Regions from separate parts of the Streptomyces sp. MMCC 100 genome, predicted to be linked through region 2. Evidence: riboswitches for the same ligand, from Rfam matches in the RefSeq annotation. Region 2 holds a riboswitch; each other region holds the start of a gene.
The links. Region 2 has a riboswitch for cobalamin ahead of ABS735_RS18435 (ABC transporter substrate-binding protein). Riboswitches for the same ligand answer to the same signal wherever they lie in the genome.

Region 1 (7,774 bases), 2.1 Mb from region 2:
CGCCGCGTCCATGGGGGAGAGCGCGGCGTCCGAGGCCTCCCAGGCGGACCGGGAGGAGGTGAGGCAGAGCCCCTGCAGCACCGGGATGTCCAGGTCGGCCAGCGCGCCGATGTCCCAGGCCTCCTCGTCGCCGCCCGCCGACGCCTGCGAGGCGTGCGTGCCGCCGGCCGCGAGGACCGTGGCGACCAGGGCGTCGGCCCGGCCCAGCAGCTCGTACAGCCCGGCGTCCGCACCGCGCAGCGAACCGCAGTACACCGGCAGCGCGTTGGCGCCGCGCGCCTCGATCGCGTCGCACAGCGTGTCGACGAAGGCGGTGTTGCCGCTCAGCTGGTGGGCGCGGTAGAAGAGCACGCCGACCGTCGGGCGGCCGGCCACGACGTCCCGGGAGCCGTGGACGCCGTACTCCGGCATCTTCTCCGGCTCGTCGAAGCCCTCGCCGGTCAGCAGCACCGTGTCCGACAGGAACCGGGCGAGCTGGGCGAGGTTGCCCGGGCCGCCCTCGACCAGGTAGCGCAGCGCCTCGGCCACCACCCCGGCCGGGACCGACGACTCGGCCATCAGCTCCGCGTCCGGCACGCTCTCGCCGCCCAGCAGGACGGTCGGGATGCCGGCGGCCCTCAGCGCGGCGAGCCCGTCCTCCCAGGCGCGCTTGCCGCCGAGCAGGCGCACGACGGCGAGGTCCGCGCCCTCGACCAGGTCCGGCAGCTCCTCCCGGACGTCGACCCGGGTCGGGTTGCCGATCCGGTAGGCGGCGTCCGACGCGCGGGCCGCCAGCAGGTCCGTGTCGGCGGTCGACAACAACAACACTGTGCTCATGCGGGCGCTCCCGGTGGAATGAAGGGCAGTCCTTGCGGCGCGCCGGACTCGATGAGCCGCCACAGCGCGTCGGTGTCCGCGTGGTGTTCGATCAGGTCGCCGAGCCGGTCGAGCTGCTCCTCGCGCAGCGCGGCGAACGAGGTGCCGGGGGCCGGCACGAAGCGGCGGCCCGCGGCGGCGGCCACCTCGCGCAGGAACGCCCGCCGGAATCCGTCCGACTCCAGCGAGCCGTGCCAGTGCGTGCCCCAGGTCTGGCCGACCCGGCAGCCGTCCAGGCTGTGTCCGTCGTCATCAGAGATGAACGCGTCCCCGCCGGTCACGTCGGCGACCCCGTGGTGGATCTCGTACCCCTCGACGCGCTCGCCGAGGGCCTCGCCCACCGGCCGCGTGAGGGTCTTCTCGCGGGCGAACCGTACCCGCACGGGCAGCAGTCCGAGGCCGTCCACGTGACCGGCACGCGACTCGACCTCGTCCTCGATGTGCTCGCCGAGGAGCTGGAAGCCGCCGCAGATGCCGAGCACGGGCCGCTGTTCGGCCGCCCTGCGCGCGATGGCGTCCGAGAGCCCCCGCTCCCGCAGCCACTCCAGCGCCCGGACCGTCCCGCGCGTCCCCGGCACGATCACCAGGTCGGCGTCGGCCAGTTCCTCCGGCCGGTCCACGAAGCGCACCACGACGCCCGGCTCGGCTGCCAGCGCGTCCACGTCCGTGAAGTTGGACATCAGCGGGACCGCGCAGACGGCGACCCGCAGCACGTCCTCACCGACGGGCGGGGCGACGACGGACTCCCGCACCGTCCCGCGCAACGACACCCTCAGCCCGTCCTCCTCGTCGATGCCGAGCCCGTGCCGGAAGGGCAGCACGCCGTACGTCCGCCGGCCGGTGAGGCCGTGCAGCATGTCCAACCCGGGCTCCAGCAGCGACACGTCGCCGCGGAACTTGTTGACGAGGAACCCGGCGACCAGCGCCTGGTCCTCGGGTGCCAGCAGCGCCACCGTGCCGAAGAAGGAGGCGAAGACGCCCCCGCGGTCGATGTCGCCGACGACGAGGACGGGCAGTCCGGCGCCCCGGGCGATCCCCATGTTGACGATGTCGGTGCGGCGCAGATTGATCTCGGCCGGGCTGCCGGCCCCCTCGCAGATCACCGCGTCGTAGGAGGCACGGAGTTGGGCGAGCGAGTCGAGCACCGTGCCGAGCAGCCGCTCCTGGCGCCCGCCGTGGTAGCCGCGGGCGCTCATCTCGCCGACGGGTCTGCCGAGCAGCACGACCTGGCTGCTGCGCTCCCCGCCGGGCTTGAGCAGCACTGGGTTCATGTGCGCGGTCGGCTCCACGCGGCAGGCCTGGGCCTGCATGGCCTGCGCCCGCCCGATCTCGGCGCCCTCGCGGGTCACGAAGGAGTTGAGCGACATGTTCTGCGCCTTGAAGGGCGCGACGTTGACGCCCTGGCGCACCAGCCAGCGGCAGATACCGGCGGTGACGACGCTCTTGCCGGCGTCGGAGGTGGTGCCGGCGACGAGCAGGCCACCGTTCATGACGTACGTCCCTTCCTGACGCCCCGGTTGTTCCGGGCGGCCCGGTGCGCGCTCCCGGCGGCCCCGCGCGCGAGCAGCCGTGCGCCCGCGCACACGCCCAGCGCCAGCCAGCCCACGCGCCGGGACAGCCGTACCGCCCGGTCGATGTCGCCGGCACCGGCCCGTACGGCGCGTCCCGCGGTGCCGTTGAGGACGGGCCGGTGCTCCACCCGCCCGCCGTAGGAGAGCGTCCCGCCGAGCCGTACGCCCAGGGCGCCCGCGAAGGAGGCCTCCACGGGCCCGGCGTTGGGGCTCGGGTGCTGTGCGGCGTCCGCACGCCAGGCCCGTACGGCGCCCCGGGGATCGCCGCCGGCCACGGTGGTCAGGACGGCGGTCAGGCGGGCGCCCGGCCAGCCCGCGAGGTCGTCGAGGCGGGCGGAGGCCCAGCCGTAGCGGCGGTACCTGGGCGACTTGTGGCCGACCATGGCGTCCAGGGTGTTGACGGCCCGGAAGCCGAGCAGCCCGGGCACTCCGGCCACGGCGCCCCACACCAGCGCGCCCACCACCGCGTCCGAGGTGTTCTCGGCGACGGACTCCACGACGGCCCGGGCGATCCCGTCGGCGTCCAGCGCCCGCGGGTCCCGCCCGCACAGGTGCGGCAGCCGCGCACGTGCCGCCTCGACGTCCCCGGCCTCCAGGGCCCGGCCGATCGCACCGGCCTCGCGGGCGAGCGAAGTGCCGCCGACCACGGCCCAGGTGGCCGCACCGGTCAGCGCGACGGAGGCGGCGGGGGAGCGGCGCACGAGCCGGGAGGCGGCCAGCCCGAGGGCGGCGGCGCCACCGGCGCACACGACGGTGTGCAGGGCGCCCCAGCCCCGGTGGTCCCGCCACAGCAGCTGTTCCACGGCGCCCGCGGCACGGCCGAACGCGGCGACCGGGTGTCCGCGGCGCGGGTCGCCGAGGAGGAGGTCACCGAGGAGGCCGGCGGCGGCGCCGTACGCGAAGACGCGTCCGGCACGCATGGGCTCAGCCGGTCACACGGGCAGGGAAGCACCTGGTACTGGGCGTCGAGCGGTGGCGGCAGCCGGGCATCGCGTCATGTCCTCACTCAGGGTGTCCACGCCCTGGTTCGAAGAGTCCGGCGGTGAGAGTTCCTGGCTCCCGGGGGTCCTGATCCCCGGTCACAGTGGCGGGACCGCGCCGGATTCGCACCGGGCTTCCTCTCCTGCCGCCGTAGATGGCCCCGGAAGTCCACCACGGCCCGCGAACACCCGTCAACCTGGCGTTGACCTGCGACGGGGGAGTGTGCGAAGGCCCACACCCGAAGGGTGTGCGCCGGCACGCGAAGAGGCGGGGCGCGGAACGGTTCGAGCCCGTCCCGCGCCCCGCCCCGGGGCGTGCGCGGTGTTTCGGAGAGCGCTCAGGCGACGATCAGATAGATCCCGTACGCCACCGCCGCCGTGCAGGCCGCGAAGCACGCGTACGCGCCGGTGACCGCGAGGGCCGCGGAGCCGCCCTCGGCGGCGGCCCGCTCCTGGCGGGAGAGGCCGACGATGCCGAGGGTGAACAGGCCCACCAGGGCCACCGTGACCACGAGGCTGACGCCGAAGACGGAGCCGAGGGCTGCCCAGTCGATGCTCATGGAGGTTCGCTTCCTTCGTACCCGGGTCGCGGGCTCAGACGGTGGTGGCGGCCGACGGGGCCTTGGGATCGGCGGTGGCGGCCGGGGCCGGGACGGTGGCCGCCAGGTCCTCGGTCAGGCCCGCCGGGGGCGGGGACACGGCGGCCATGGCCGTGGTGACCACACCGGCCGGCTCGGACGGCTCGACGGACCCGGGCTCCCCGGCGCCCACCGTGTCGCCGTCGACGACGTTGGTGTGGTCGACGACCTCGCGGCGGGAGATCCGCCAGATCGCGAAGCTGGACGCGATCAGGAACACCGCGACGAGGGCCGTGCCCCAGTCGCCGAGGCGGCAGACCCACTCGGCGAGCGCGGCGACCAGGGCCGCGGCCGGCAGCGTCAGGCCCCAGGCGACGAACATCCGGGTGGCCGTGGACCAGCGGACCACGCCGCCCTTGCGGCCGAGGCCCGCGCCCATCACCGCGCCGGAGACCGAGTGCGTGGTGGAGAGGGAGAAGCCGAGGTGGGAGGAGGCCAGGATGACCGTGGCGGCGCTGGTCTGGGCGGCGAAGCCCTGCTGCGGCTGGAGGTCGGTCAGGCCCTTGCCCATGGTGCGGATGATGCGCCAGCCGCCCAGGTAGGTGCCGAGCGCGATGGCCAGACCCGCACCCAGGATGACCCACACGGGCGGGTCGGAGTCGGGGGCGAGCGAGCCGCCGGCGATCAGGGCGAGGGTGATGATGCCCATGGTCTTCTGGGCGTCGTTGGTGCCGTGGGCCAGCGAGACCAGACCGGCGGAGGCGATCTGGCCGGCGCGGTAGCCCTTCGCGGCGGCCTTGCCGTCGGCCTTGCGGCCCAGCGAGTACGTCATCCGGGACGCGAGCATCGCCGCGACGCCGGCCACGATCGGGGCGGCGATCGCGGGCAGGAGCACCTTGGTGACGAGCACGTCGCCGTTGACCGCGCCGATGCCGGCCGAGGCGACGGCGGCACCGATCAGGCCGCCCATCAGGGCGTGCGAGGAACTGGACGGGAGCCCGACCAGCCAGGTCAGCAGGTTCCAGAGGATCGCGCCGACCAGTGCGGCGAAGATGACCTCGGGACGGATGCCGGTCTCGTCGACGAGACCCTTGGAGATCGTGTTGGCGACCTCCACCGAGAGGAAGGCGCCTACAAGGTTGAGGACGGCGGACATCGCCACCGCCACCTTGGGCTTGAGCGCACCGGTCGAAATGGTCGTTGCCATCGCGTTCGCGGTGTCGTGGAAACCGTTCGTGAAATCAAACGCGAGTGCGGTTACCACCACAATCGCGAGGATCAGCGAGAAGCTTTCCATTTACCCAGGCAATCGTTCGAGGTCGTTGGCGCGACGAACGTAGGTAACCAGAGTGAACGGAAGATGAACTGGGCAGGGCGTCACGGTGACCGGAAGCGGTGTCCGTGCCTCCCTCTGCGTGCCCGCTCCGGTGCTCTCCGGAGACGTCCCTGGCAGGATCACCGCGAGGCCGTTCGACGACGGGCATGAGGGGCGCGCGGGCGGCCCGGAAGGAGACGGTGACTGTGACGTATTCGCGGGCCGGGCGGGCGGACGCGGCCGGTGAGCCGGTCAGGAAGACGACCGGTGAGGCGGCCTGCGAGTCGGCCTGGCAGGAACTCGTCGCCACGGCCCGGCGCACGGTGGCGGACGGGCTGGTGGTCGGCACCTCCGGCAACGTCTCGGTGCGCGTCGGCGACACGGTCCTGGTCACCCCGTCGGGCGTGCCCTACGACCGGCTGACCCCGGCCGACGTGACCGGCGTCGACCTGGACGGACGCCAGGTGCTCGGCACCCTGGTCCCCACCAGCGAACTCCCCATGCACCTGGCCGTGTACCGCGCCGACCCCGGCGCCCGGGCCGTCGTCCACACCCACGCCGTGCACGCGACGGCCGTCTCGCTGCTCGTCCCCGAACTCCCGCCGGTGCACTACATGACCGCCGCGCTCGGCGGTCCCGTCCGGGTCGCCCCGTACGCCGCCTACGGCACCGACGAACTGGCCCGCGCCATGCTCGACGCCCTCACCGACCGCACCGGCTGCCTGCTCCGGAACCACGGCACGATCACCTACGGCACCTGCCTCGACCAGGCCTACGACCGCACCGCCCAGCTCGAGTGGATGTGCCGTCTCTGGCTGACGGCCTCCTCCGTGCCGGGCCACTCGCCGTCGCTGCTGACGCCGGACCAGCTGGCGGAGGTGACGGAGCGCCTCCGGGGATACGGGCAGCGAAGCTGACGCCAGGGCCTGTCCGGGCTCGCCCGCCTGCCCCTGAGCCGTCCGGCAACTCCGGACAGGCCCAGGGTGCGTGCCGGGCGGCTCAGGGGGTACCGGCTACGGGACACGAGCACCCTCGTCACCCACTGTCACGCGTCCACTGGCCGCCCGAGGACTCCACCAGGAGACTGGCCCCATGCGCACTGTCACCGCAACGGCAGCCGCCGTCACCGCAGCTCTGGCGACCGGAGCGGCGAGCGTCGCCGTCGGCCGGCTCGCCAGCGACGCAGCGCTCAAGGCGCCCCCCGGCCGGCCCCTGCCCACCGAGCCCCGGCTCACCGTGCACGGCACCGCCGCCGGGCAGATCACCCTCACCCGGGACCTGGCCGCGCTGCGCCCCGGCCGGTACGGGCTCGCCGGCGACGGGTCGCACGCGGTTCTCGGCCCGGTCCTCGGCACCGTCGAGCACGGCGCCGACACCGTCGTACGCCGCCTCGAACGCGTCACGCACGGCACCCTCGAGGCCGGTGACCGGGCATGGTTCACCCCGAACCTGTACGTCGGGAACCCGGGCACGGCCCTCGGCCTCGAGTACGCCGACGTCGAGGTCCCGGGGGAACTCGGCCCGCTCCCGGCCTGGTTCCTGCCCGGGGCCCGCCCGACCTGGATCGTCGCCGTGCACGGCCTGGCCGCCACCCGCGAGCACGCCCTGAACCTGATGGCTCCCCTGCACCGCAGGAACGTCCCGGTGCTCGCCCTCGCCTACCGCGGCGACGTCGGCGCGCCGCCCTCGCCCGACGGCCTGCACCACTTCGGCGAGACCGAGTGGCGCGACGTGGACGCGGCCGTCCGCTACGCCCTCGACCACGGCGCCCGCCAGGTCGTCCTGCTCGGCTGGTCCACCGGCGCCACCATGGCGCTGCGCACCGCCGCGCTCTCCGGCGTGCGCGAGCGCATCGCGGGGCTCGTCCTGGACTCCCCGGTGCTCAGCTGGGAGACCACCCTGCGTGCCCTGGCCGCCGCCCGCCGCACCCCCGGCGCGCTGCTGCCGCTCGCCGTCCGTGCCGCACAGGGCCGCGCCGGGCTGCACGCCGACCGGGACACCGGCACGGCCGGCCTGCACCGCCCGGCCGTGCCCACCCTGATCTTCCACGGCCCCGGCGACACGGTGGCCCCCTGGCGTTTCTCCCGCCGCCTCGCCGACACCCACTCGCGTCTGGTGGCCCTCCACACCGTCCGCGACGCCCCGCACGGCGCCATGTGGAACGCCGACCCCGCGGACTACGAGGAGACCCTGCGCCGCTTCATGACCCCACTGGTGTGACCCCACTGGTGTGACCCCGCTGGTGTGACCCCGCTGGCGCGACCTTGCTGGCGCGACCCCGCCACGCCCCTGTCACGCGCCCCTCCCAGCACGCGTCGCTCCGGTTCCGTTTAGCGCCGTACCACTGGCCTGATCCGGTGCCCGGACACCGTGCCCGGGCCTCGCACCCGCCCTCCCAGGAGGCCGCCGAGGCATTCCGTTTGGGTTTTCGGACCGTCAACCGGAAGACTGCACCCGTGACGTCCCGTATCCCGC
Region 2 (7,774 bases):
CGCTGTTGCGCTCGATGAGCACGGCCCAGTCCGGGGAGGACGCGGGCAGTCCCAGTCCGAGGAAGTTCGCGGACGCCAGCAGGTACAGCACGACGGAGAACCGTCCGCCGGTGTCGGTGGCCAGCGGCGCCGCCAGCTCCCGTGTCAGGTGCCGCAGGTGGATGTACGCCCAGCCGCGTCCCTGCATGCGCAGCGCCTCGACGACCGTCCGGGTCGCCGGGGCGAGCACGGCACCGCGCACCAGCCGTGCGACCGCCGGAACCTGAAGAACCCCCGCGACGGCGACCAGCCAGTACCAGTCGCGGTGCCCCGTCGCGGCCAGGGTCATCAGCACCAGCAGCCCCGGGAAGGCGAGCAGCAGATCGAGGCCGCGCATCACCGTCTCGTCGACTCCGCGCCGGGGTCCCGCGGCCAGCAGTCCGAGGGGTGCCCCGACGGCCAGACCGACGAGCAGCGCGGCGAGGGTGCTCGCGATGACGGAGGCACCGCCGTGCAGGACGAGCCACAGCACGTCGCGGCCGAGTACGTCCGTCCCGAGCGGATGCCCGGCTCCCGGAGGCTGTGAGGGAAGTCCTCGCCCCTGCGCCGGCGCCGTACCGTCGGCGATCCACGGGCCCAGCACGGCGGCGAGCACCGGCACGCCGACCAGCCCCAGGGCGATCCACGGACGCCGGCGCGGCCTGTCACCGCGGCTCGCCGCTCCGGCCTCCCCGGCCGGGGTCACGCGGTCACCTCCCGGCGCGGCACGAGCCGGTGCGCGACCAGGTCGCCGACGAGGTTCACCGCTACGGCGGTGCCCGCGAACAGCAGGGCGTACGTCTGTACCTGGGGCAGGTCCCGGTTCTGCACCGCTTCCACGAAGCCGCTGCCGAGGCCGCGGAAACCGAACACCGCCTCGACGAGCACGGCGCCGCCCAGCAGTCCCTCCACGCACCGGGCGAACTGCTGCGCGGCCGGCCCCAGGGATCCGGGCAGCACATGCCGCAGCACGATGGTCCGCTCCCGCATCCCCAGGAGCCGCAGATGTTCGGCGACGGCGCCGTGCCGCTCCGCCGCGACGCCCGCGCGGACCTGTCGCGCGAGGTCGCACAGGTGCCGGGCCGTGAGGACGACGACGGGCAGCACCAGCACGGCCGGCTGGGCCAGCAGGGCGGCCGTGTCCATGCCGACGGCGGTGGCGGGCAGCAGCCCGGCCCACAGGGACACCGACGCGACCAGCAGCAGTCCCAGCACGAACTCGGGGACGGCGTGCAGCACCACGGCCGCGGTGTTCAGCGCCCGGTCGGCCCGGCCGCCCTCCCGCAGCCCCGACACGGTGCCCAGCACGGGCGCGAGCACCGTGACGAGCAGCAGCGCCGGAAAGCCCAGGAGCAGCGTCACCCCCGCCCGGCGACCGATGTCCTCGCCCACCGGCACGCCGGTCGTCAGGGACGTCCCGAGGTCGCCGGTGAACAGGTGGCCGAGCCAGTGCACGAAGCGGGACCAGGCGGGTTCGTCCAGCCCCAGCTGCCGGCGCAGGGCCTCCACCTGTTCGGGCGTGCCCAGTTCGCCACGGAGTACGTCGGCCGTGTCGCCGGGCAGCAGCGAACCGACGGCGAACACGGCCACCAGCACCACGAGGCACTGGAAGACCGCCAACAGGGAACGCCGCAGGAAGTACCGGCGCACGTCAGCCGACGCGGACCCGGTCGAACCGGGCCCAGTCGTGCGAGTTCGGAGGTGCGGCCCGCAGTCCGCGCACCGAGGAGGCGATGGCGTCGTTCGCGTCGGAGAAGGACCACACCAGCAGACCGGACTCGTCCCGGGCGGTCTTCTGCGCACGGGAGAGAAGAGCGAGGCGATCGGCTTCGTCCCGGGTGGTGCGGGAACGGTCCAGCAGTTCGTCGAACTTCTTCGAGGCGTACTGCGTCTGGTTGCGGGCCGCTCCGCCCCGCACCCGCTGCTGGAGGAAGTCGGAGACCGGCAGGGTGGAGGTGGTGTTGAAGGCGGCGACGCCCTTGGTCTTGATCTCGCTGAAGTAGGTACTGGAGGCGCGGGTGTTGACGGTGAGCTTCAGCCCGGCCTCGCGCAACTGCTCGGCCATGAGGTCAGCGGCCGGTTCCCACGCCGCGTCGACCGAGCTGGTCTCCACGGTGATGTGCAAACCCTCGGCACCGGCCTGGCGCACCAGCCGCCGGGCCTCGTCGACGTCTCGCTGCCAGGGTGCGAGGTCGTCCGGATATCCGTGCAGGCCCAGTCCGAACAGGTCGTTGCCCACCTCGCCGTGCCCGGCCAGCGCGACCCTCACCAGCTCGTCCCGGTCGATGCCCAGCTGCACGGCACGTACCAGCCGGGGATCGTCGAACGGCTTGCGGCCGGTACGCAGCAGCAGTTGCTGTGCGGTGGCCCGCTTCGCGGTCAGCAACCGCGTCGAGCCCTCCTTCTCGAGCCTCTCGACGGAGGTGCCGGCCATGTCGGCGGCGTAGTGGACCTGACCGGACAGCAGCGCGTTCAGCCGCGCCGACTCCTCGTTGGCGGGCACGATCTCGAGTTCGGCGATGTGCGGGGCGCCGTCCCAGTGGTCTGCCCAGCGCCGGTAGCGGGCGGTGCCGCCCGGGGTGAACGAGACGTAGGTGAAGGGACCCGAGCCGACGGGCTCACGGAAGTCGGTCGTGCCGTCGGGGACGATCTCGGTGCCGGGGCCGGCGAAGACGGTGGGGAACTCGAAGTTCGGCGCCTTCAGCACGAAGACGACGGAGCGTTCGCCGTCGGCCCTGGACGTGTCGAAGTCGATCGCGGAGAGCAGTACCTGGGACGGGGAGCCCGTGGCGGGGTCGGCGGCGCGCCGGTAGCTGTAGAGCACGTCCTCGGCGGTGACCGGTTTCCCGTCGTGGAACTCGGCCTTGCGCAGCCGTATGCGCCACCGGGTGCCGGAGGCGTCGCTCTCCCACGACTCCGCGAGCCGTTTGCGGACGGACATGTCGTCCGCGTAGGTGCCGAGCGTGTCGTACAGGGCCTTGGCGCGGGCCTGGTCGACGAAGTTCGGGGCGACGTGCGGGTCGAGGGTCTCCTGGGAGCCGCCGGCCGTGAAAGCGGCGCGGAACCGGTCGCCGCCGCCTCCGTCCTTCTGGTCGCCGCCGCACCCGGCGAGCAGGCCGGTCGTGGCGAGCGCCAGGGCGCCTCCTGCGGCCAGCACCTCTCGTCTGCCGGGCTGCGGTCGCTGCGCGGCCCGCGTCGGGGCATGCCTCGTCACTGTCGATCCTCTCCGGGGTGTCCTCGCCCCTGCCTGCGGACCGGCAACGGGTCAGTCTCCTGGCTCCCGGATCGTCGCTCGCCTTCGCCTTCCCGTCCGCGGCTGCAGACAGTGGCACGCGGAAGGTCTGCTCCCCGGTCACAGTGGCGGGACCGCGCCGGACTCGCACCGGCTTCCTGATCCCCGTCGCCTCGTGCCCTCATTCTGGCGCACCTGCCGACGACGCCGGGAAGCGGGGCCTCGCGCCGTGATGAGGGATCCTCCCCCTGGCCGGACCGGCGGTACCGACCACCTTCCGGCACGGCCCGCCGTGCTCGGTCTCGGGCACCCGCCCCGGCGAGGGAGCCCGTGAGCCGGCGAGTGGTGTTCAGGTGAGCAGGTGCCGCGTGTGGGAGAGGCGGCGGGAGGCGGCCAGCAGGGCGTGGATCTGAGGGCCGATGTGGTCGATGTGGTGCACGGTCCTGTGGAAGGGCAGCCGGACATCGCGGTGGCCCCGCGCGCGTTCGAGCCGCAGTGTCGGTCCGTAGCGGTCGATCCCCACCGGGACCACCCGCCGCACTTCCCTGCCCGGCAGGGGGCGCACCAGGCGCAGGAGCAGGGGGACGAGTTCGGGGTGGTCGTCGACGAGATGGGTGAACAGGCCCGCCTCGCTCGTCGCCAGGGGGTCGAGGTCGGTCGCCTCCAACTCCGTAAGGGGCACATAGGTGCGACCGCAGGCGTCCTCCAGGACGCACTGGCCGAACTCCATGCAGGTGCTCTCGGCGGAATCGGGGTCGTACGGCGCGGCCAGCAGCCCGGTCAGGGTGACGCGGGCACGCAGCCGGTCGCGTACGGGGGTGGAGGCGATGTCGGTGAGTTCCAGCCGGATCGGCACCCGCCCGGCCGGCGGGGCACCGGGGCCCTCGAACGGGGCGTGCAGATGGACGTGGCCCATCAGACCGGTGCCGTCGAGGTGCCGGACTCCGGTGTGCCGGCCGTCGGTGACCACGGTCATCGAGTGGGCGGCGGCCAGGATCGAGCGGGCGCGTTCGGCGGCCGTCGGCGCGCCGGCGCGCAAGGGGGTACGACGCATCCGGCATCCTCCCGGAGGTCAAAGAGTCAGGTTTGCCTACCCCACTTACCCGAGTCTCGTTGTCAGGACGCGGCGCCGGTACGCCGAAGGCCCGCCCCGGCGCGTCGAGATGCGCGGGGGCGGGCCGTTCGGACGTCGCGTGGCGGAAGACCGCCGAGACCACGCGAAGTTCCGCTCCTTCCTGGACGCGGTGGCGCCTACGCGCCCTGGAGGTCCTTCAGAGCGTCCTCGACGCGGTCGAGGGTGTAGTTGGCGTCCGTGTAGCCGGCCACCGTGTTCTTGCCGCCCACGTAGACGTGTCCGGCCTTCACCGCGGGCAGCTGCTTGTAGAGGGAGGTGGCCTGTACGTCCTTCATGAAGGCGTTCACCTCACCGCGCAGGTTGGAGTCGAGGAAGAGGACGTCGGCGTCGCCGACCGCGGACGCCAGCTTCTCGTTGGAGAGGACGGCCTCCGGCTCCTTCTGGTCCTTGACGATGTCGCTCTCCTGCTCGGAGTAGCTGAAGCCGAGGGGCACGAGCAGCGTGCCCTGCATGTTCTTCTCGCCCCAGGCGTAGAAGTTGTTCTCCTCGTAGGAGCCGACGACGCCGACGGTCTTGCCCTTGATGACGTCCGCGTACTTCTCCGCGATGCCCTTCTGGCGCTCGGCGAAGGCGGTCTGCAGTTCGTCGGCCTTCTCGGGCACGCCGAGGGCGTCGGCGACCTCCTCCGTTCGCTGCGTCCACTTGGCCCGGTCGCCGCCGCGGAGCGTGAAGGTGTACACGGGCGCGATGTCCTTCAGCGCCGCGGTGGTCTCCTCGTCGTACACGTTCGGCGCGAAGATCAGGTCCGGTTCGAGGGCGGCGATGTCCTCCAGCTTGGGCTCCTGCTGGGCGACGACCGGGACCTTCTCGGCCTCGGCGGCCTTGTCCTCGGGGATGATGCCTTCCTCGAAGGCGCCCTGACCGACCAGGTCGAAGCCGAGGTCGAGGACCGGCTGGGTGGCCGCGTAGTGCAGGGTGACGATGCGCTTCGGGGTGTCGGGCACCTTCACCTTCGCGCCGGTGGCGTCGGTGACCGTGCGGGTGGTGGCCTTCGCGTCCTTGGCGTCCCCGGAGGCGCCCTCGTCGGAGGAGGAGCAACCGGTCAGGGCGAGGGCGAGGACGGCGGCGCCCGTGACGAGCGTGACGGGGGTGGACTTCATGGTGCGACCTTCCGGAGTTGCGGGGCGGCGGGCGCCGAGCGGCGGCCCTGGTGCCGGGTGATGATGTGAGGACCGCCGTTGACCGGGTCCTCGATGATGGTGGCCTGGATGTCGAAGACGTCGGCGAGGAGTTCGGTGGTGAGCACCTCGGCCGGGGGGCCTTCGGCGACGATGCGGCCGGCGGACATCACGAGGAGGTGTCCGGCGTAGCGGGCCGCGTGGTTGATGTCGTGGAGCACGGCGACGACGGTGCGGCCGGCGGTGTGGTTGAGATCGGCGAACAGGTCCAGCAGGGAGATCTGGTGCGAGACGTCGAGGAACGTCGTCGGCTCGTCGAGCAGCAGGATCGGGCTCTCCTGGGCGAGTGCCATCGCCACCCAGGCGCGCTGGCGCTGTCCGCCGGAGAGTTCGTCCACGGGGCGGGTCGTCAGTTCCGTCATCCCGGTCTGCTCCAGGGCGTGGCGGACGCTCAGCTCGTCCTCGCGGCTCCACCGGGAGAGGACCGACTGGTGCGGGTAGCGGCCCCGGCGCACGAGGTCCAGGACGGGGATGCCGGCCGGGGTCACGGCCGACTGGGGCAGCAGGCCGAGCCGGACGGCCAGATCCTTGGCCCGCATCCGGTGGATGTCCTTGCCGTCCAGATACACGGTGCCCTCGGCCGGCTTGAGCAGGCGGGACAGCGAGCGCAACAGGGTGGACTTGCCACAGGCGTTGGGTCCGATGATCACCGTGAACTCCCCGTCGGGGATGCCGACCGTCAGGTGGTCGCCGATGACCCGGCCGTCGTAGGCCATGGTGATGTCGTCGGCGCGCAGCGAGGTGGCCGGCGCCGGACGGGCAGGGGTGCTCACAGGGTTCCCTTCCGGTTCTCACGGACGAGGAGGGTCAGGAGGTAGAGGCCGCCGACGGCGACGGTGACCACGCCGACGGGGAGGGAGACCCCCGGTACGGCGTGCTGGGCCACCAGGTCGGCGCTGGCCAGGATGAGCGCGCCGGCGCAGGCGGCGGGCGCCAGCGCGGTGCCGGACGCGCCCGCGAGCCGCCGGCCGACGTGCGGTGCGGCCAGCGCCACGAAGGAGATGGGGCCCGCGGCCGCGGTGACCACCGCGACGAGGACCACGCCGCCGAGGACGAGCAGCAGCCGCAGCCGGGCGGGCCGGACCCCGAGCGCGGTGGCGACGTCCTCCCCCAGGTCGAACAGGGGCAGGGCGCGCTGCAGTCCGGCGCAGACGACGAGCGTCGCGACGGCGCCCACGACGAGCGCGGGGCCGGTGTGGCTGAAACTGACGGCGTTGAGGGAACCGGCGCCCCACACGGCGGCGACCTGGGAGATGTCGGAGTCGGCGACGAGGTAGAGGTACGTCTCCAGCGCCACCAGCATGGCGTTGAGGCCGATGCCCACGATCACCAGGCGGAAGCCCGCCGTACCGCCGCCGCGGGAGAGGAGCACCACGAGCAGGGTGACGACGAGGCCGCCTGCCAGGGCACCGCCCGAGACGGCCGCGAAGCCGGAACCGACGAAGGTGATCACCGCGACGCCGCCGGCCGACGCGCCCGCGGTGAAGCCGATGATGTCGGGGCTGCCGAGCGGGTTGCGGGTGATGCACTGGAAGAGCGCACCGGCCACACCGAGCATCGCCCCGAGGACGACGGCGGCCACCGCGCGCGGCAACCGCCACTGCGTGACGAACAGTTCGCTGACGCGTGTGCCGTCGCCGGTCAGCGTCCGGAAGACCTCCACCGGGGAGTAGTTCACCTTGCCGAGCATGAGGGCCGCCAGGGTCACGCCCGCGGTCAGGGCGAACAGGGCGGTGCACACGGCGACGGAGCGCACGGGTACCCGTGCGGAGATCCGTACGCGGCCCGGCGCACGGACGATCAGGTCGCCCTGGTCGGTCGTCATCCACGCGGTCACTGGGTGTGCACCTTCCGGTTCGAGATCAGCCGGATGAGCACCGGGGCGCCGACGAACGCGGTCACGACGCCGACGGGCATCTCCCGCAGCGGGAGGGCGACTCGGGCCACGACGTCGGAGATCAGCAGGACGACGGGTGCGGCCAGCGCGGACAGGGGGATGATGCGGCGCTGGTCGTTGCCGACCAGGAGGCGGCAGACGTGCGGCACCATCAGCCCCAGGAAGGTGATGGGTCCGGCGATGGCGGTGGCCGAGCCGACGAGCAGGGTGACGGCGACGATGGTCAGCAGCCGCACGCGCCGGGTGTCGACGCCGAGGGAGGCGGCCGTGTCCTCGCCGAGCGCGACCGCGTTGAGCGGGCGCACCAGGGTGAA
Region 3 (7,774 bases), 1.9 Mb from region 2:
GGGCCGCATACGTCTCGCCATCCCTCTGTAGGTGCTCAGCCGTGCGCAGGATGCGGCGGAGGCACCATATTTGCACGCCCATGTGCAACAAACTACTCTGCTCTTGTCTGCACACCTACGGGCAATTAAGTCGCCCTCGCTCGTTTCCCGGGAGCCCTCATGCCCCTACTGGCCAACACCCCCGTCGAGAAGATGCCCGGGCCCTACGCCCGGCGCTGGTGGGCTCTCCTCGTGCTCTGCCTGAGCCTGCTGATCGTCGTCATGGCCAACACGTCCCTGATCGTGGCCGCCCCGGACATGACGGCCGACCTCGGCCTGAGCAGCAGCGACCTGCAGTGGGTCATCGACGGCTACACCGTCCCGTACGCCGCGCTGATGCTGGTGCTCGGCGCGATCGGCGACAAGTACAGCCGCCGCGGCGCCCTCGTCACCGGCCTGGTGATCTTCGCGGGCGGTTCGGTGATGGGCAGCCTGGTGCACGAGACGGGGCTGGTGATCGCGGCCCGGGCGGTCATGGGCGTCGGCGCCGCCGTCGTCATGCCGGCCACGCTGTCCCTGCTGGTGGCGGTCTTCCCGAAGGGGGAGCGGGCCCGCGCCATCACGGCCTGGACCGCCACCTCCGGACTCGCCATCGCCGTCGGGCCGCTGGTCGCCGGCTGGCTCCTGGAGGACCACGCCTGGGGCTCGACCTTCCTCGTCAACGTCCCCATCGCGGTCCTCGCCGTCATCGGCGCGCTGATCCTCGTACCGCCGTCCAGGGCGGCCGGCACGGGCCGCGTCGACTACGTCGGCGGCCTGCTCTCCATCCTCTCCGTCGGCAGCCTGGTCTACGCGACCATCGAGGGCCCGCACTTCGGCTGGGGCGCCGGTCCCGTCACCGCGGCCGTCGTCGCCGGTGCCGGTCTGATCGCCTTCGTGGCCTGGGAGCTGCGCCACCCGCACCCCATGCTGGACGTGCGGCGCTTCCTGCTGCGGCCCTTCAGCGGCTCCATGCTGGCGGTGCTGTTCTTCTTCTTCGGCACCTACGGCGCCATCTACTACGCCACGCAGTTCCTGCAGTTCGTGCTCGGCTACGGCGCCCTGGAGACCGGCGTACGACTCCTGCCGCTGGCCGGTGCCGTGTTCGTCGGCGCGGCGGTGACCGGGCGGCTGACCCCGAAGCTGGGCGTGAAGGCCATGGTCGGCTCCGGCATGGCCATCGGCACCGTCGGCGTCTTCCTGCTGGTCCTGATCGACCAGGGCTCCACCTACGCCGACTTCCTCGCCCCGATGCTGCTGCTCGGCCTCGCCATCGGCCTCAGCGTCTCCCCGGCCACCGACACCATCATGGGCTCCTTCCCGGAGAGCGAACTGGGCGTGGGCGGCGGCGCCAACGACACCGCGCTGGAACTCGGCGGCTCGCTGGGCATCGCCGTCCTGGGCTCCCTGCTCGGCACCGCCTACCGGGACGAACTGGCCGGCCTGGTGGGCGACCGGCTCCCGGCCACCGCGCTGGACACCGCCCAGGACTCGGTGGGCGGCGGACTGGCCGTCGCCGAGCGGCTCGCCACCGACCCGGCCGCCGGACCGGAGCAGGCGCAGGCCCTCGCCGACGCCGTGAACCGGGCCTTCGCCCACGGCGTCTCGACGACCAGCCTCGCCGGCGGCATCATCATGGCCGCCGGCACGGCCATCGTCCTCGCCGTCCTGCCGGGCCGCCGGGCCCGCCGGGCCGCCGAGGAGAACTCCGCGGAGAGCGCGGCACGGGACCGGGCCGCCGAGTCGGTCCCTTCCCAGGGCTGAGCCCCCCGCCCACGTTCCGTCACTCCGCCAGCGCCGCCAACTCCTCGGCCGTACGCGGACCGGTCGCCGAGTCGGGCAACAGCCCCCGCGCCCGCAGCAGCCCGGCCGCCGCGACGCCCCACGGCAGCCGCAGCCCGGCCCGCCGCAGCAGGTCGGTGCGGGCCAGCGTCGGGGCGGTCGGGCCGGTGCGGACACCGTCCGGGGTGAGCAGGGCGGCGTCGTCGGACCAGCGCAGGGCGAGGTCGACGTCGTGGGTGGCCATCACCACGGTGGTGCCGGCGGCCCGCAGCCGGTCCAGGGTGGCGAGCAGCCGCTCCTGCCCGTCCGGGTCGAGCCCGGCGGTCGGCTCGTCGAGGATGAGCACCCGGGGCCGCATCGCGACCGCCCCGGCGATCGCGGTCCGCTTGCGCTGCCCGTACGACAGCAGGTGCGTGGGCCGGTCGGCCAGCGCCGCGATGTCCAGCGCGGCGAGCGCCTCCTCCACCCGGGACCGGACCTCCGCGTCGGGCAGACCGAGGTTCAGCGGCCCGAAGGACACGTCCTGGCCGACCGAGGCCGCGAAGAGCTGGTCGTCCGGGTCCTGCACCACCAACTGCACCGTGGTCCGCAGCCGGGTCAGCCCCTTGCGGTCGTACGTCACCGGCTCCCCGCCGACCGACAACGTCCCCGCGCGCGGCCGAAGTCCGCCGCTGAGCAGCCGCATCAGCGTGGTCTTCCCACTGCCGTTGCGGCCCAGCAGCGCCAGCGCACGCCCCTCACGCACCGCGAAGTCCAGCCCCGCCAGCACGTCCGGGCCCTCCTCGTACGCGAACGACGCGCCCCGCAGGGCGACCAGGGCCGGTTCCGCTGCTTGCGCCGGTTCGCTCACGACAGGGGTCCTTCCAGTACGAGGGTGAGGCCGGCCAGCGCCGCAAGGAGCGCGACGCTCGCCGCCGTGAACGGCACCGAGACGCGGGCCTCCGGCACCAGCACGCGCAGGGTGCCGTCGTAACCGCGCCCGGCGAGCCCCGACTGGAGCCGCGCCGCCCGGTCGAAGGCCCGCACGAACGCGGTGGCGCCGAGCCCCCCGAGCGAACGCCAGGTCGCCGCCCGCGTGGTGTGCCCCAGCCGCGCGGCCTGCGCCTCACGGATCCGGCGCACGGAGTCCAGCAGCAGGAAACTCATCCGGTACGTCACCAGCGCCACGTCCACGACCGGCGCGGGCACCCCGGCCCGCACCAGCCGGGGCAGCAGGTCGGACATCGGCGTGGTGAACGCGAACAGCAGCACCCCCAGCGAGGCCGCCGAGGTGCGCAGCAGCAGCCCACCCGCGCGCACCGCACCGCCGTCGGCCGCCGACAGGAACCCGTCCAGGCCCCCGACCTGCACCAGCAGCGGCAGCGCCCCCGTCACGCAGAAGCCCAGCGGCACCCGGTACGCCCGCCACAGCCGGCGCCCGGGCACGCCCGCCGGGCCGAGCAGCACCGTCAGCGCCGTCACCAGCACCAGCGCCGCACCCGGCCACGGCGGCAGCGAGATCGCGAGCACGGTCAGACCGAGACCGAGCACGGCCTTGTCCACGGGATGGCGGCGGCGCCAGCGACTGCCGTGCGCCGCCGCGTCGATCGGCAGCACTCAGTCCCCTTCAGGGGTGTCCCGCGGTGCCGCCGTCGCCGCCAACGCCCGCCCCTCACCCTGCCGTCGGCCCCGGCGCAGCCCGAAGTAGTACGCCAGCACCCCCGCGCCGAGCGCGGCCTGCAGTGCGAACAGCGCCGACTCGACCTCCCCGGACGGGGGTTCGTACAGCGGGGAGAACCACGGCTCGTAGTCCGGCTCGATCTCGGTGATCGCCGTCTCGGCCTCCGCGTCGGCCCCGGCGAACGGCTCCTCCTTGTGGTCGCCGAGCCCCAGCACCAGCGGCAGCACCGCCAGCGCGGCCACGGCGAGCAGCAGCAGGGCGTTGATCTTCGCGTTGCGGCTCATCGGGCCACCGCCTGTTCCTTGGTCCCCGTGCCCGTGCCCGCGCCCGTCCCCGCCTTCGCCGGCAGCACGCCCAGCCGGGTCAGTTCGCCCTTGCTGGACTGCACAAGGAGCCGCATCACGATCACCGTGAGCAGGCCCTCGCTCACCGCGAGCGGGATCTGCGTGACGGCGAAGATGGACCCGAACTTGCCGAGCGCGCCCAGGAACCCGCTGCTCGGGTCCGGGAAGGCCAGCGCCAGCTGCACGCTCGTGACGCAGTACGTGGACAGGTCGGCGACGAACGCCCCGAAGAACACGGTGACCATCAACGGCACGTCCCAGCGGCGCAGCAGCCGGTAGACGCCGTACCCGGCCCAGGGGCCGACGATGGCCATCGAGAAGACGTTCGCGCCGAGCGTGGTCAGCCCGCCGTGGGCGAGCAGCAGCGCCTGGAAGAGCAGGGTGATGGTGCCCAGGACCGCCATGATAGGCGGCCGGAACAGGATCGCGCCCAGGCCGGTGCCGGTCGGGTGCGAGCAACTCCCGGTGACGGACGGCAGTTTCAGGGCCGACAGGACGAACGTGAAGGCTCCGGAGGCGCCGAGGAGCAGTGTGCTCTCGGGATGCTCCCTGACCTCACGGGTGAGTGACCGGACTCCGTGGACGACGAACGGCGCGGACGCGACACCCCAGGCGATCGCGTGCGCCGGTGGCAGAAAGCCCTCGGCTATGTGCATGGCTCAGCAGACCCTCTCCAGCACCTCGTGGATGGACGACGCGCCTTGGCCGGTCTCCTGGCTTACGGGTACCACCGCCCGTGCTCCGCCTTCCCGGACCGCAAGCGATCCAGTGGCTGCCCCTGAGGGCCGGAGCCGGACTTCCCGATTCACAGTGGCGAGGGCCGCACCGGCATCACACCGGATTTCCCGTTCACCAAGGCGTGGCGACAGTAGTGCTCCCACGCGGGTGGGCACAAGCGGGCCTCGGGTCCCGCGGACGTACCGCCGGGCCCTCGCAGAGGCCTCAGGCCTGCCGAAACGCGCGGCGCCGCCGGTCCGACATCCGCCGCCGTCCGTCCTCGCTCAGCGTGGCGAAGATCTCCGCGCGCCTGTGGTGCAGGGCACGGAGTCCGTCCTCACCGAGGGACTCGGCGTAGCGGCGGCGCGCCTCGCTCAGGCGGTCCACCTCTTCCGGTGTCAGGGGCCGGTCCATCGCGGTCATCTCCTCGATCACGTTCAGATAGGCCTCGGTCGAGCCGTCGGCCGAGGCGTCGAGCGCACCCAGTACGCCCAGCAGTCGCAGTCGCAGTCGCAGTCGCAGTCGCAGTCGCAGCCGCAGCCGCAGCCGGAGCTCGGCGGTCTGCCGCAGCCGCTCCTCGACGACTTCGAGCTGCCGTCGGATCAGCTCCGCCGGGTCGTGGTCGGGTTCGGCGTCCAGTACGGCGCGGATCCGTGCCAGGGGCAGCCCGAAGCCGCGCAGCGCCAGGACGCGGTGCAGGCGCCGGACGCCGGCGGCGTCGTAGCAGCGGTGGCCGCCGTCGGTGCGGGCGGACGGCGTGAGCAGTCCCAGCCGGCGGTAGTAGCGCAGGGCGCGGATGCTCAGTCCGGTCTCCCGCGCGAGTTCGCCGATGCGACGGGTGCCGTCGGCCGAATGCGTCATGCAGCTCCTCCACACGTGTGCGACCGAGGCCAGGAGGTGACGCGGCGGCAGTTTCAAGGCCCGTTCCAGCGGGAGCGGCCCCGCTCGGGCCGCCGGGCCACCATGTCCCGCATCCGGGTGGTCAGCGCGGTCGCCGCGGCCGTGAGGAAGACGAAGCTGTAGGTGATCTGCAGGATCGTCACGACCCGCGCGGCCTGGCCCCGCGGGGTGATGTCCCCGTACCCGACGGTGGCGAGCGTCACCACGGTGAAGTACAGCGCGTCGACCCTGGTGTGCAGCCCGCTGAACTCGCCCGGCTGCTTGGCGAGGGCGTAGTACGTGGCCGAGAAGACGTGCACGGACAGGACGATCAGCAGGGAGATGACCACCCCGGGCCGGCTGTCCGGACGGTCGAGGAGGACGTGCCGGATCTGCCGGAGCAGCAGTACGGCCACGACGGTCAGCAGCAGGGCGAACAGCGCCCAGCTCAGCACGGGCCGCTGGGGGCCCAGGTGGTCGAGGGGGAGCAGGAAATAGGCCACGACCACGGCGGCCGCGATCCCGGCCCGTACGAGCCAGGGCCGGACGGATGCCCAGCCGGTACGGGGGCGTGCGGTCCGGCCGCCCGTCCGGTCCGTCACGGTCCCGCTCCCGTCGTCGACGCCCCGCCCGACGCCCCGGCCGCCTTCGGCTCGGTCCGGCGCACCAGCTGGGCGACGACGAAGGCGACGACCGACGCCATGACGATCAGCGGCATCTGGTCGTGGGCGTCCCGGCCCATCAGCAGCACCGCCAGGACCGCGCTGGCCAGCGGCAGCCCCGTCACCGCGGCCGCCGCGGCGGAGACGCCGAGGGCGAGGGCCGGGGTCGCGCCGAATCCGGGCAGCCCGGAGCAGGCCGAGGCGGTCGCCGCGCCCAGCAGTACGGCCGGGAAGATCGGGCCGCCGCGCAGAGCGCCCAGCGCGACGCCCCAGGCCAGTCCCTTGCACGCGACCAGGGCGACCAGGGCCCCCACGGACCAGGCGTGCGGGTGCGCGGCGAGCTGGGCGAGGGTGGACTGGCCGGACAGCGCGGCCTCGGCCGGGGAGCGGCCGGTGATCAGCGCGTACGCGGCGACACAGACGCCGACCGCGGTGGCGCAGGCGATGGTGCGCGCGGCCGTGTGGTGCCGCGTCCAGGTGACGGTGCGGCGGCCCAGCTCACGGCCCAGCGTGACCAGTACGGCGATCAGGGCGGCCGTGGGAAGGCCCCACAGGAAGTCGCCCGCGTCCGGACCGGCCTGGGGCGGCAGCTCGGGCAGGGCCAGCGCGCCGATCTTCAGTCCCGTCCACTGCCCGAAGCCGGTGAAGACCAGGGCGCCCGTCGCGCTGGCCAGCAGACAGGGCAGCAGCAGCGCGACCAGTCGCGCCCCGGCGAGCCCCGCCCCCTCGATGAGCAGGACCGCCGCGGCCACCGGACCGCCGAGGATGGTGGAGATGGCGGCGGTGGAACCGGCCGTGGCGAGGATCGCGCCCGCCCTTTGGTCCGCGCCCGCACCCGCCCGTCGCACCGCCAGCAGGGCGAGCCCGCTGCCGACGGCCATGAGCGGGGCCTCCGGGCCCAGCACCACGCCGAGGGGCAGCGTGGCCAGGGCGGCGAGCACCGCGCCGGGCAGGGCGCGGGGGCCGACGGGCGCGCCGCCCAGGCCGTTCACCGGCAGATGCCCGCCGCCGCCCGGCATCCGGGTCACGATCGGCGCCAGGATCAGCCCGGCCAGGAGCAGCGCGGGCAGCGGCCACCACCAGGGCGGGACGTGGTAACCGGCCGCCTCCGGCAGCGAGACCCACACCCAGTGCTGCAACTCGTGCTGGAGCCCGACGAAGAAGAAACAGGCCAGCGCGATGGGAACGCCCAGCAGCACGCACAGCAGCAACAGCCGCCGGTAGCCGGGGCTGAGCAGGGTCTGCCGCAGGGACTGCTCGGCCCGTTCCGGGACGGCGTTAACCGGCGCGGTCACGGAACCCGCCCACGCGGGCCCCGCCGGACCAGCGGGGGCTGCCGGGCCTGCCGGGCCTGCCGGGCCCGCCGGGCCTGCCGGCCCAGTGGGGCCTGCCGGCCCAGTGGGGCCTGCCGGGCCAGCGGGCTCTGCCGGGGCTGCCGGGCCTGCCGGTTCTGTGGGGTCTGCCGGGGCGGCAGCTGGGGCTGCCGAGCCTGCCGCTTCTGTGGGGACTGCCAGGACAGCCGGGCCTGCCCGGGCAGCTGGGGCTGTCCGGCCTGTCGGTCCGGTGGGGTCTGCCAGGGCGTCTGTGCCTGTCGGTTCTGCCGAGCCTGTCGGTTCTGCCGGGACAGCTGTGCCTGCCGGGCCTGCCGGGCCTCACCGGGCTGCCGGGCCTGTCGGGGCTGCGGGGCCTGCAGGAGCAGCCGGTCCCGTCGG
Region 4 (7,774 bases), 2.7 Mb from region 2:
GGGCTCCGCCTCCTCCGCCCCGAAGGGCGGTGAGTCGCGATGAACGACGGCGTGAACGGCGTCGCACTCGCCGTCTTCATCTTCTTCTTCGTCCTCGTCACCGCCATGGGCTTCCTGGCCGCCCGCTGGCGCCGCGCCGAGAACGAGCACAGCCTCGACGAGTGGGGCCTCGGCGGCCGCTCGTTCGGCACCTGGGTCACCTGGTTCCTGCTGGGCGGCGACCTGTACACCGCGTACACCTTCGTGGCCGTCCCGGCGGCCATCTACGCGGCGGGCGCGTCCGGCTTCTTCGCGGTGCCGTACACGATCCTGGTCTACCCGCTGATCTTCACCTTCCTGCCCCGCCTGTGGTCGGTCTCGCACAAGCACGGATACGTGACGACCTCGGACTTCGTGCGCGGCCGGTTCGGCTCCAAGGGCCTGTCGCTGGCGGTGGCCGTCACCGGCATCCTGGCGACCATGCCGTACATCGCGCTGCAGCTGGTCGGCATCCAGGCCGTGCTCGACGTGATGGGCGTCGGCGGCGGCGAGGACACCAACTGGTTCGTCAAGGACCTGCCGCTGCTGATCGCCTTCGGTGTGCTGGCGGCGTACACCTATTCGTCGGGACTGCGCGCGCCCGCGCTGATCGCGTTCGTGAAGGACACGCTGATCTACATCGTCATCGCGGTGGCGATCATCTACATCCCGATCAAGCTGGGCGGCTTCGACGACATCTTCGCGTCGGCGAGCGACAAGTTCACCGAGACGGGAGCGGGCGGAGTGGTGCCGGCCGCGGGAGGGCAGTGGACGTACGCGACCCTCGCGCTCGGCTCGGCCCTCGCGCTCTTCATGTACCCGCACTCGATCACCGCCACGCTGTCCTCGCGCAGCCGTGAGGTGATCCGCCGCAACACCACGATCCTGCCGCTGTACTCGCTGATGCTGGGCCTGCTCGCGCTGCTGGGCTTCATGGCGATCGCGGCCGGGGTCAAGGTGGAGAACGGCCAGCTGGCGATCCCGCAGCTGTTCGAGAACATGTTCCCGGACTGGTTCGCGGGCGTGGCCTTCGCGGCGATCGGCATCGGCGCGCTGGTCCCGGCGGCGATCATGTCGATCGCGGCCGCGAACCTGTTCACCCGCAACATCTACAAGGACTTCATCAAGCCGGACGCCACGCCGCAGCAGGAGACCAAGGTCTCCAAGCTGGTGTCGCTCCTGGTGAAGGTGGGCGCGCTGATCTTCGTCCTGGGCATGGACAAGACCGTCGCGATCAACTTCCAGCTGCTGGGCGGCATCTGGATCCTGCAGACCTTCCCGGCCCTGGTCGGCGGCCTGTTCACCCGCTGGTTCCACCGCTGGGCGCTGCTCGGCGGCTGGGCGGTCGGCATGGTCTACGGCACGGTCGCCGCCTACGGGGTCGCCTCGCCGACGCAAGCGCACTTCGGCGGCTCCTCCGAGGAGATCCCCGGCATCGGCGAGATCGGCTACATCGGCCTCACCGCCTTCGTGCTGAACGTCCTGGTCACGGTGGTCCTCACCTTCGTCCTGAAGGCGGTCAAGGCGCCCGACGGCGTCGACGAGACCAAGCCGAGCGACTACACGGCGGACGCCGGCGACCCGGGTGTCCAGGTGGAACTGCCGCCGGCCACGGCGGGCAGCTCGCACTGATCCCTGGTTCGAGTTCCTGCTTCGAGACGGGCCGTCGGAGAAATCCGGCGGCCCGTTGTCGCACCCGTCGGGCACACTCGGCGCTATGGACTTCGTGATCCGGCGGGCGACGGCCGAGGGGTACGACACCCTCGGCGAGATCACCGCGCAGGCCTACCTGCGCGACGGCCTCCTCGACTTCGGGGAGAGCGACTCGTACCTGGACGAGCTGCGCGACGTGGCCAAGCGGGCGGCGGCCGCCGAGGTGCTGGTCGCCGCGGCGGACGGCCGGGTGCTCGGCGGCGTGACCTTCGTGCCGTCCGGCGGGCCCATGGCGGACATCGCGGGCCCCGGCGAGGCCGAGATACGCATGCTCGCCGTCGCCCGCGAGGCACGCGGCCGCGGGGCCGGCGAGGCCCTCGTACGGGCCTGCGTGGACCGCGCCCGGACCGTGCCGGGCTGCGTGGGCGTCGTGCTGTCGACCCAGGCCACCATGCGCACCGCCCACCGCCTCTACGAGCGCCTGGGCTTCGTCCGCACGCCCGACCGCGACTGGAACCCCCTGCCGGAGCTGGACGACATCATGCTGCTCACTTACGAACTGACGCTCTGACACCGGCGCGACACCCCATCGGGACACAACATCTGGGGGTGCTCGCGTCACCCGGCACAAGATGTATGCTCGTGCTCGCTGTCGCCGCAGGGGAATCCGGTGCGAATCCGGAACTGTCCCGCAACGGTGTACTTGCGTGTATCCGTACGTCTTCGCATGTGCGCGCACGCCTGTTCAGTCCGAGGACCTGCCGACAGCGCGCCCGGCCGTCCCGGCCCGGGTGCCATGACGTCCGGGCCTCGTGGAGTGGGCCGGTGGACGCGACGCCGCGTGCGCTCGTGTGCTGCCCCCTGCCCTCCGCCAGGCCCCGTGCCGAGCGAGGGAGTGCTCCACGTGACCATCGCGCCAGCCGATCCGGCTTCAGCGACCCCGGTGACGGCGACCGGGGAATCCGACGGACCCGGTGCCGCCCTGCTGCGGACCCTGACCGGGCTGACCGCCGACCTCACCGACGCCGATCCCGGCCGGGTGGCCGCCGCCGCACTGCGCGGCCGGTCCGCCCGCGCGGACGAGGCCGAGCTGCGCGAGCTGGCCACGGAGGCGGCCGCCGGTCTGATCTCCGAGGACCCGGTCTACTCCCGGCTGGCCGCCCGGCTGCTGAGCATCGGCATCCGCGCCGAGGCCGCCACCCAGGGCGTCGTCACCTTCACCGACTCCGTCGCCACCGGCCACCGCGAGGGCCTGATCGCCGACCGCACCGCCGCGTTCGTACGGCTGCACGCGGACCGCCTTGACGCGCTGATCGATCCGGCCGCCGACGACCGCTTCGGCTACTTCGGTCTGCGCACCCTGTACAGCCGCTACCTGCTCCGCCATCCGATCACCCGCAAGGCCGTCGAGACGCCCCAGCACTTCATGCTGCGGGTCGCCGCCGGACTCGCCGAGGACGACACCGTCCGCGCGGTGGACGAAGTGGCCGCCCTCTACGGCCTGATGAGCCGCCTCGACTACCTCCCCTCCTCCCCCACCCTCTTCAACTCCGGCACCCGGCACGCCCAGATGTCGTCCTGCTACCTCCTGGACTCCCCCAAGGACGAGCTGGACTCCCTCTACGACCGCCTCCACCAGGTCGCCCGCCTCTCCAAGCACGCCGGCGGCATCGGCATCGCCTACTCCCGCGTCCGCGCCCGCGGTTCGCTGATCCGCGGCACCAACGGGCACTCCAACGGCATCGTCCCGTTCCTGAAGACGCTGGACGCCTCGGTGGCCGCCGTGAACCAGGGCGGCCGGCGCAAGGGCGCGGCGGCGGTCTACCTGGAGACCTGGCACGCGGACGTCGAGGAGTTCCTGGAGCTGCGGGACAACACCGGTGAGGACGCCCGCCGTACGCACAACCTGAACCTCGCGCACTGGATCCCGGACGAGTTCATGCGCCGGGTGGACACCGACGGGACCTGGTCGCTGTTCTCCCCCGCCGACGTGCCGGAGCTGACCGACCTGTGGGGCGAGGAGTTCGACGCCGCCTACCGCAGGGCGGAGGAGGCGGGGCTCGCCCGCAAGACGCTGCCCGCCCGCGAGCTGTACGGCCGCATGATGCGCACCCTCGCGCAGACCGGCAACGGCTGGATGACCTTCAAGGACACCGCCAACCGGACCGCGAACCAGACCGCGGTCCCCGGCCACGTCGTCCACTCCTCCAACCTCTGCACGGAGATCCTCGAGGTCACCGACGACGGGGAGACGGCGGTCTGCAACCTGGGCTCGGTCAACCTCGGCGCCTTCGCCGACCCCGCGAGGGGCGACATGGACTGGGAACGCCTGGACGCCACCGTCCGCACCGCCGTCACCTTCCTCGACCGGGTCGTCGACATCAACTTCTACCCGACCGAGCAGGCGGGCCGCTCCAACGCCCGCTGGCGCCCGGTCGGCCTCGGCGCGATGGGCCTGCAGGACGTCTTCTTCCAGCTGCGCCTGCCCTTCGACTCCCCCGAGGCGAAGGCCCTGTCCACCCGCATCGCCGAGCGGATCATGCTCGCCGCGTACGAGACCTCCGCCGACCTCGCCGAGCGCAACGGCCCCGCGCCGGCCTGGGAGAAGACCCGCACGGCCCGGGGCGTGCTGCACCCGGACCACTACGGCGTCGAGCCCGTCTGGCCGGAGCGCTGGGCCGCGCTGCGCGAGCGCATGGCCACGACCGGGCTGCGCAATTCCCTGCTCCTGGCCATCGCTCCGACCGCGACCATCGCCTCCATCGCCGGTGTCTACGAGTGCATCGAGCCGCAGGTGTCCAACCTCTTCAAGCGCGAGACGCTGTCGGGTGAGTTCCTCCAGGTCAACTCCTACCTGGTGGACGACCTCAAGCGGCTCGGCGTGTGGGACGCACGCACCCGCGAGGCGCTGCGCGAGGCCAACGGCTCGGTGCAGGGCTTCACCTGGATCCCCGAGGACGTGCGCGCGCTGTACCGGACCGCCTGGGAGATCCCGCAGCGCGGCCTGATCGACATGGCCGCCGCCCGCACCCCGTACCTCGACCAGGCCCAGTCGCTGAACCTGTTCCTGGAGACGCCGACCATCGGCAAGCTCTCCTCGATGTACGCGTACGCCTGGAAGCAGGGCCTGAAGACCACGTACTACCTGCGCTCGCGCCCGGCGACCCGGATCGCCCGCGCCGCGGCCCGAGCCGCCACCGTCCCCGTGCAGGCCACCCCGGACCCCGAAGCGGTCGCCTGCTCCCTGGAAAACCCCGAGTCCTGCGAGGCCTGCCAGTAATGACCACCGAGACCCCTGCCACGAAGAACCTGCTCGACCCGGGCTTCGAGCTGACCCTGCGCCCCATGCGCTACCCGGACTTCTACGAGCGCTACCGGGACGCCATCAAGAACACCTGGCACGTGGAGGAGGTCGACCTCCACTCGGACGTCGCCGACCTCGCGAAGCTCAGCCCCATGGAGCAGCATCTGATCGGCCGGCTGGTGGCCTTCTTCGCCACCGGTGACTCGATCGTCGCGAACAACCTGGTGCTGACCCTCTACAAGCACATCAACTCCCCCGAGGCGCGGCTGTACCTGTCCCGCCAGCTCTTCGAGGAGGCCGTCCACGTCCAGTTCTATCTGACGCTGCTTGACACCTACCTGCCCGACCCGGAGGACCGCGCCGCCGCCTTCGCGGCCGTGGAGAACATCCCGTCCATCCGGGAGAAGGCCGGGTTCTGCTTCAAGTGGATGGACTCGGTGGAGTCGATCGACCGGCTGGAGACCAAGGCCGACCGGCGCCGTTTCCTGCTCAACCTCATCTGCTTCGCCGCGTGCATCGAGGGCCTGTTCTTCTACGGCGCCTTCGCCTACGTCTACTGGTTCCGCAGCCGGGGTCTGCTGCACGGTCTGGCCACCGGCACCAACTGGGTGTTCCGGGACGAGACCATGCACATGTCCTTCGCGTTCGACGTCGTCGACACCGTGCGCAAGGAGGAGCCGGAGCTGTTCGACGACGCGCTCGGGGAGCAGGTCACCGACATGCTGCGGGAGGCCGTCGAGGCCGAGCTGCAGTTCGCGCGCGACCTGTGCGGTGACGGCCTCCCGGGCATGAACACCGACTCGATGCGGCAGTACCTGGAGTGCGTGGCCGACCAGCGTCTGACGCGTCTCGGCTTCGCTCCGGTGTACGGCTCCGAGAACCCCTTCTCCTTCATGGAGCTGCAGGGCGTTCAGGAGTTGACCAACTTCTTCGAGCGGCGCCCCTCGGCGTACCAGGTGGCGGTGGAGGGCACCGTCGACCTGTCCGAGGACTTCTGAGTCTCCTTCCCCTGGCCCCTGTCCTCCTGGGCCTCCCTGATCTGACGGTCGATGCGCCTCTCGCGCACGATGCCGATCACCGAGGGGAGGACCATGAGGACGAGGAGTCCGAAGGTCGCGAGCATTCCGACAAGGCCTTCTATCTGGTTTCCGGTCATGACACCACTGTCGCGCCGGATACTCCTTACCGGGAGTGGCAGGACTGCCGTAAGACCTCGATTTCCTGCCACTTCCGAGGCACACTGGCGGCATGTTGCGCAACGTGGCCGCCGTCCTGCTGGACGGCGCGCATCCCTTCGAACTGGGCGTGATCTGCGAGGTCTTCGGTATCGACCGGAGCGACGAGGGCCTGCCGCGGTACGACTTCGCGGTGGTCTCCGCGGAGGGCCCCGAGCTGACCACCCACGTCGGTGGACTGACCGTCTCCACGCCGTACGGTCTCGAGCGGCTGGACGAGGCCGACCTGATCGCGGTGCCGGCGGGCAGTGATTTCGTCCGCCGGGAGTATCCGCCCGGGCTGCTGGAGGCCCTGCGCAGGGCGACGGACCGGGGCACCCGCGTGCTGAGCGTGTGCTCCGGCGTCTTCGTGCTGGGCGCCGCCGGCCTGCTGGACGGGCGGCGGTGCGCGGTGCACTGGCACCACGCGGCCGAGCTGGCCCGGCAGTACCCGCGGGCCGAGGTCGCGCCGGACGTGCTCTACGTCGACGAGGACCCGGTGATCACCTCGGCCGGGACCGCCGCCGGCATCGACGCCTGCCTGCACATCGTGCGCAAGGAGCAGGGGCCGGAGGTCGCCAACCGGATCGCCCGGCGCATGGTGGTGCCGCCGCACCGGGACGGCGGGCAGGCGCAGTACATCGAACGGCCACTGCCGCGCTCCTCCTGCGACACCGTCGGCGAGGTGCTGGCCTGGATGGAACAGCACCTCGACGAGGAGGTCACCGTCGAGCAGCTCGCGGCCAGGGCGCACATGTCCCCGCGCACCTTCGCCCGCCGCTTCCAGCAGGAGACGGGGACGACCCCCTACCGCTGGATCCTGCGCCAGCGCGTACTGCTGGCCCAGCGGCTGCTGGAGGCGACGGACGAGACGATGGACGCGATCGCCTGGCGCGCCGGTTTCGGTACGGCGGCGGCCCTGAGGCACCAGTTCACCAGGGCCCTGGGCACCACCCCGCACGCCTACCGGCGCACCTTCCGGGGCCCTGAGGCCGCCGCCTGATCCGCTACGGTCGCGTCACCGCGCCACGGGCCTGACCAGCAGGTCGTGCGGACGCAGCGTGATGCCGACGCGAACGGCGTCGTTGGAGCCCGCCACCTGCTCGAAGCGGTACTTGGTGGCGAGCGCGGCCGTGATCAGCGCGAGCTGTGCCATCGAGAAGTGGTCACTGGGGCACTTCCGCTTGCCCGCACTGAACGGCTTCATGGCGTATTTCGGCACATTCTTCGCGCGTTCCGGGAGCCATCGGTCCGGGTCGAACTCCAGGTTGTCGTCGTACGACTTCGGATCGCGTTGGATTGCGTACGGACTGTAGATGATGTCCGCACCGGCCGGAATGCGATAGCCACCGAGTTCCGACTCGGCCACCGCGCGCCGCGTCAATACCCATACGGCCGGACGCAAACGCATGGCCTCCACGATGACATTGCCGGTGTGCGTGAGCCTGCGGACGTCCTCGAATGCCACGGGGCGTCCGCCGGTGACCGCTTCGACTTCATCGCGTATGCGGTCGGCATGTTCCGGATGGTCGGCAAGTGCCTGGAGCAACCACATGATCGTGGACGCGATGGTTTCACTGCCGGG

Region 1: linked by a shared signal. The riboswitch ahead of ABS735_RS08530 (cobalamin biosynthesis protein) and the one ahead of ABS735_RS18435 (ABC transporter substrate-binding protein) in region 2 are both predicted to bind cobalamin.
Region 3: linked by a shared signal. The riboswitch ahead of ABS735_RS27285 (energy-coupling factor ABC transporter permease) and the one ahead of ABS735_RS18435 (ABC transporter substrate-binding protein) in region 2 are both predicted to bind cobalamin.
Region 4: linked by a shared signal. The riboswitch ahead of ABS735_RS30490 (ribonucleoside-diphosphate reductase subunit alpha) and the one ahead of ABS735_RS18435 (ABC transporter substrate-binding protein) in region 2 are both predicted to bind cobalamin.

What each region holds. Positions count from the first base shown of each region.
Region 1 is NZ_JBGORK020000001.1:1,866,806-1,874,579, forward strand. It holds gene cobN (cobaltochelatase subunit CobN) at 1-816, opposite strand, end outside; gene ABS735_RS08525 (cobyric acid synthase) at 813-2,345, opposite strand; gene ABS735_RS08530 (cobalamin biosynthesis protein) at 2,342-3,346, opposite strand; cobalamin riboswitch at 3,454-3,595, opposite strand; gene ABS735_RS08535 (hypothetical protein) at 3,745-3,966, opposite strand; gene pitH (low-affinity phosphate transporter PitH) at 4,001-5,281, opposite strand; gene ABS735_RS08545 (class II aldolase/adducin family protein) at 5,506-6,216, shown strand; gene ABS735_RS08550 (alpha/beta hydrolase) at 6,392-7,519, shown strand; gene ABS735_RS08555 (hypothetical protein) at 7,756-7,774, shown strand, end outside.
Region 2 is NZ_JBGORK020000001.1:3,958,272-3,966,045, forward strand. It holds gene ABS735_RS18425 (ABC transporter permease) at 1-724, opposite strand, end outside; gene ABS735_RS18430 (ABC transporter permease) at 721-1,668, opposite strand; gene ABS735_RS18435 (ABC transporter substrate-binding protein) at 1,670-3,232, opposite strand; cobalamin riboswitch at 3,265-3,464, opposite strand; gene ABS735_RS18440 (DUF2470 domain-containing protein) at 3,600-4,304, opposite strand; gene ABS735_RS18445 (ABC transporter substrate-binding protein) at 4,502-5,485, opposite strand; gene ABS735_RS18450 (ABC transporter ATP-binding protein) at 5,482-6,279, opposite strand; gene ABS735_RS18455 (FecCD family ABC transporter permease) at 6,333-7,400, opposite strand; gene ABS735_RS18460 (FecCD family ABC transporter permease) at 7,397-7,774, opposite strand, start outside.
Region 3 is NZ_JBGORK020000001.1:5,885,522-5,893,295, reverse strand. It holds gene ABS735_RS27305 (MFS transporter) at 160-1,782, shown strand; gene ABS735_RS27300 (ATP-binding cassette domain-containing protein) at 1,802-2,650, opposite strand; gene cbiQ (cobalt ECF transporter T component CbiQ) at 2,647-3,396, opposite strand; gene ABS735_RS27290 (energy-coupling factor ABC transporter substrate-binding protein) at 3,397-3,744, opposite strand; gene ABS735_RS27285 (energy-coupling factor ABC transporter permease) at 3,741-4,460, opposite strand; cobalamin riboswitch at 4,491-4,676, opposite strand; gene ABS735_RS27280 (MerR family transcriptional regulator) at 4,747-5,382, opposite strand; gene ABS735_RS27275 (potassium channel family protein) at 5,436-6,002, opposite strand; gene ABS735_RS27270 (chloride channel protein) at 5,999-7,357, opposite strand; gene ABS735_RS27265 (hypothetical protein) at 7,354-7,774, opposite strand, start outside.
Region 4 is NZ_JBGORK020000001.1:6,617,839-6,625,612, forward strand. It holds gene ABS735_RS30475 (DUF3311 domain-containing protein) at 1-43, shown strand, start outside; gene mctP (monocarboxylate uptake permease MctP) at 40-1,650, shown strand; gene ABS735_RS30485 (GNAT family N-acetyltransferase) at 1,736-2,242, shown strand; cobalamin riboswitch at 2,308-2,451, shown strand; gene ABS735_RS30490 (ribonucleoside-diphosphate reductase subunit alpha) at 2,576-4,951, shown strand; gene ABS735_RS30495 (ribonucleotide-diphosphate reductase subunit beta) at 4,951-5,973, shown strand; gene ABS735_RS30500 (GlxA family transcriptional regulator) at 6,224-7,192, shown strand; gene ABS735_RS30505 (bifunctional albaflavenone monooxygenase/terpene synthase) at 7,208-7,774, opposite strand, start outside.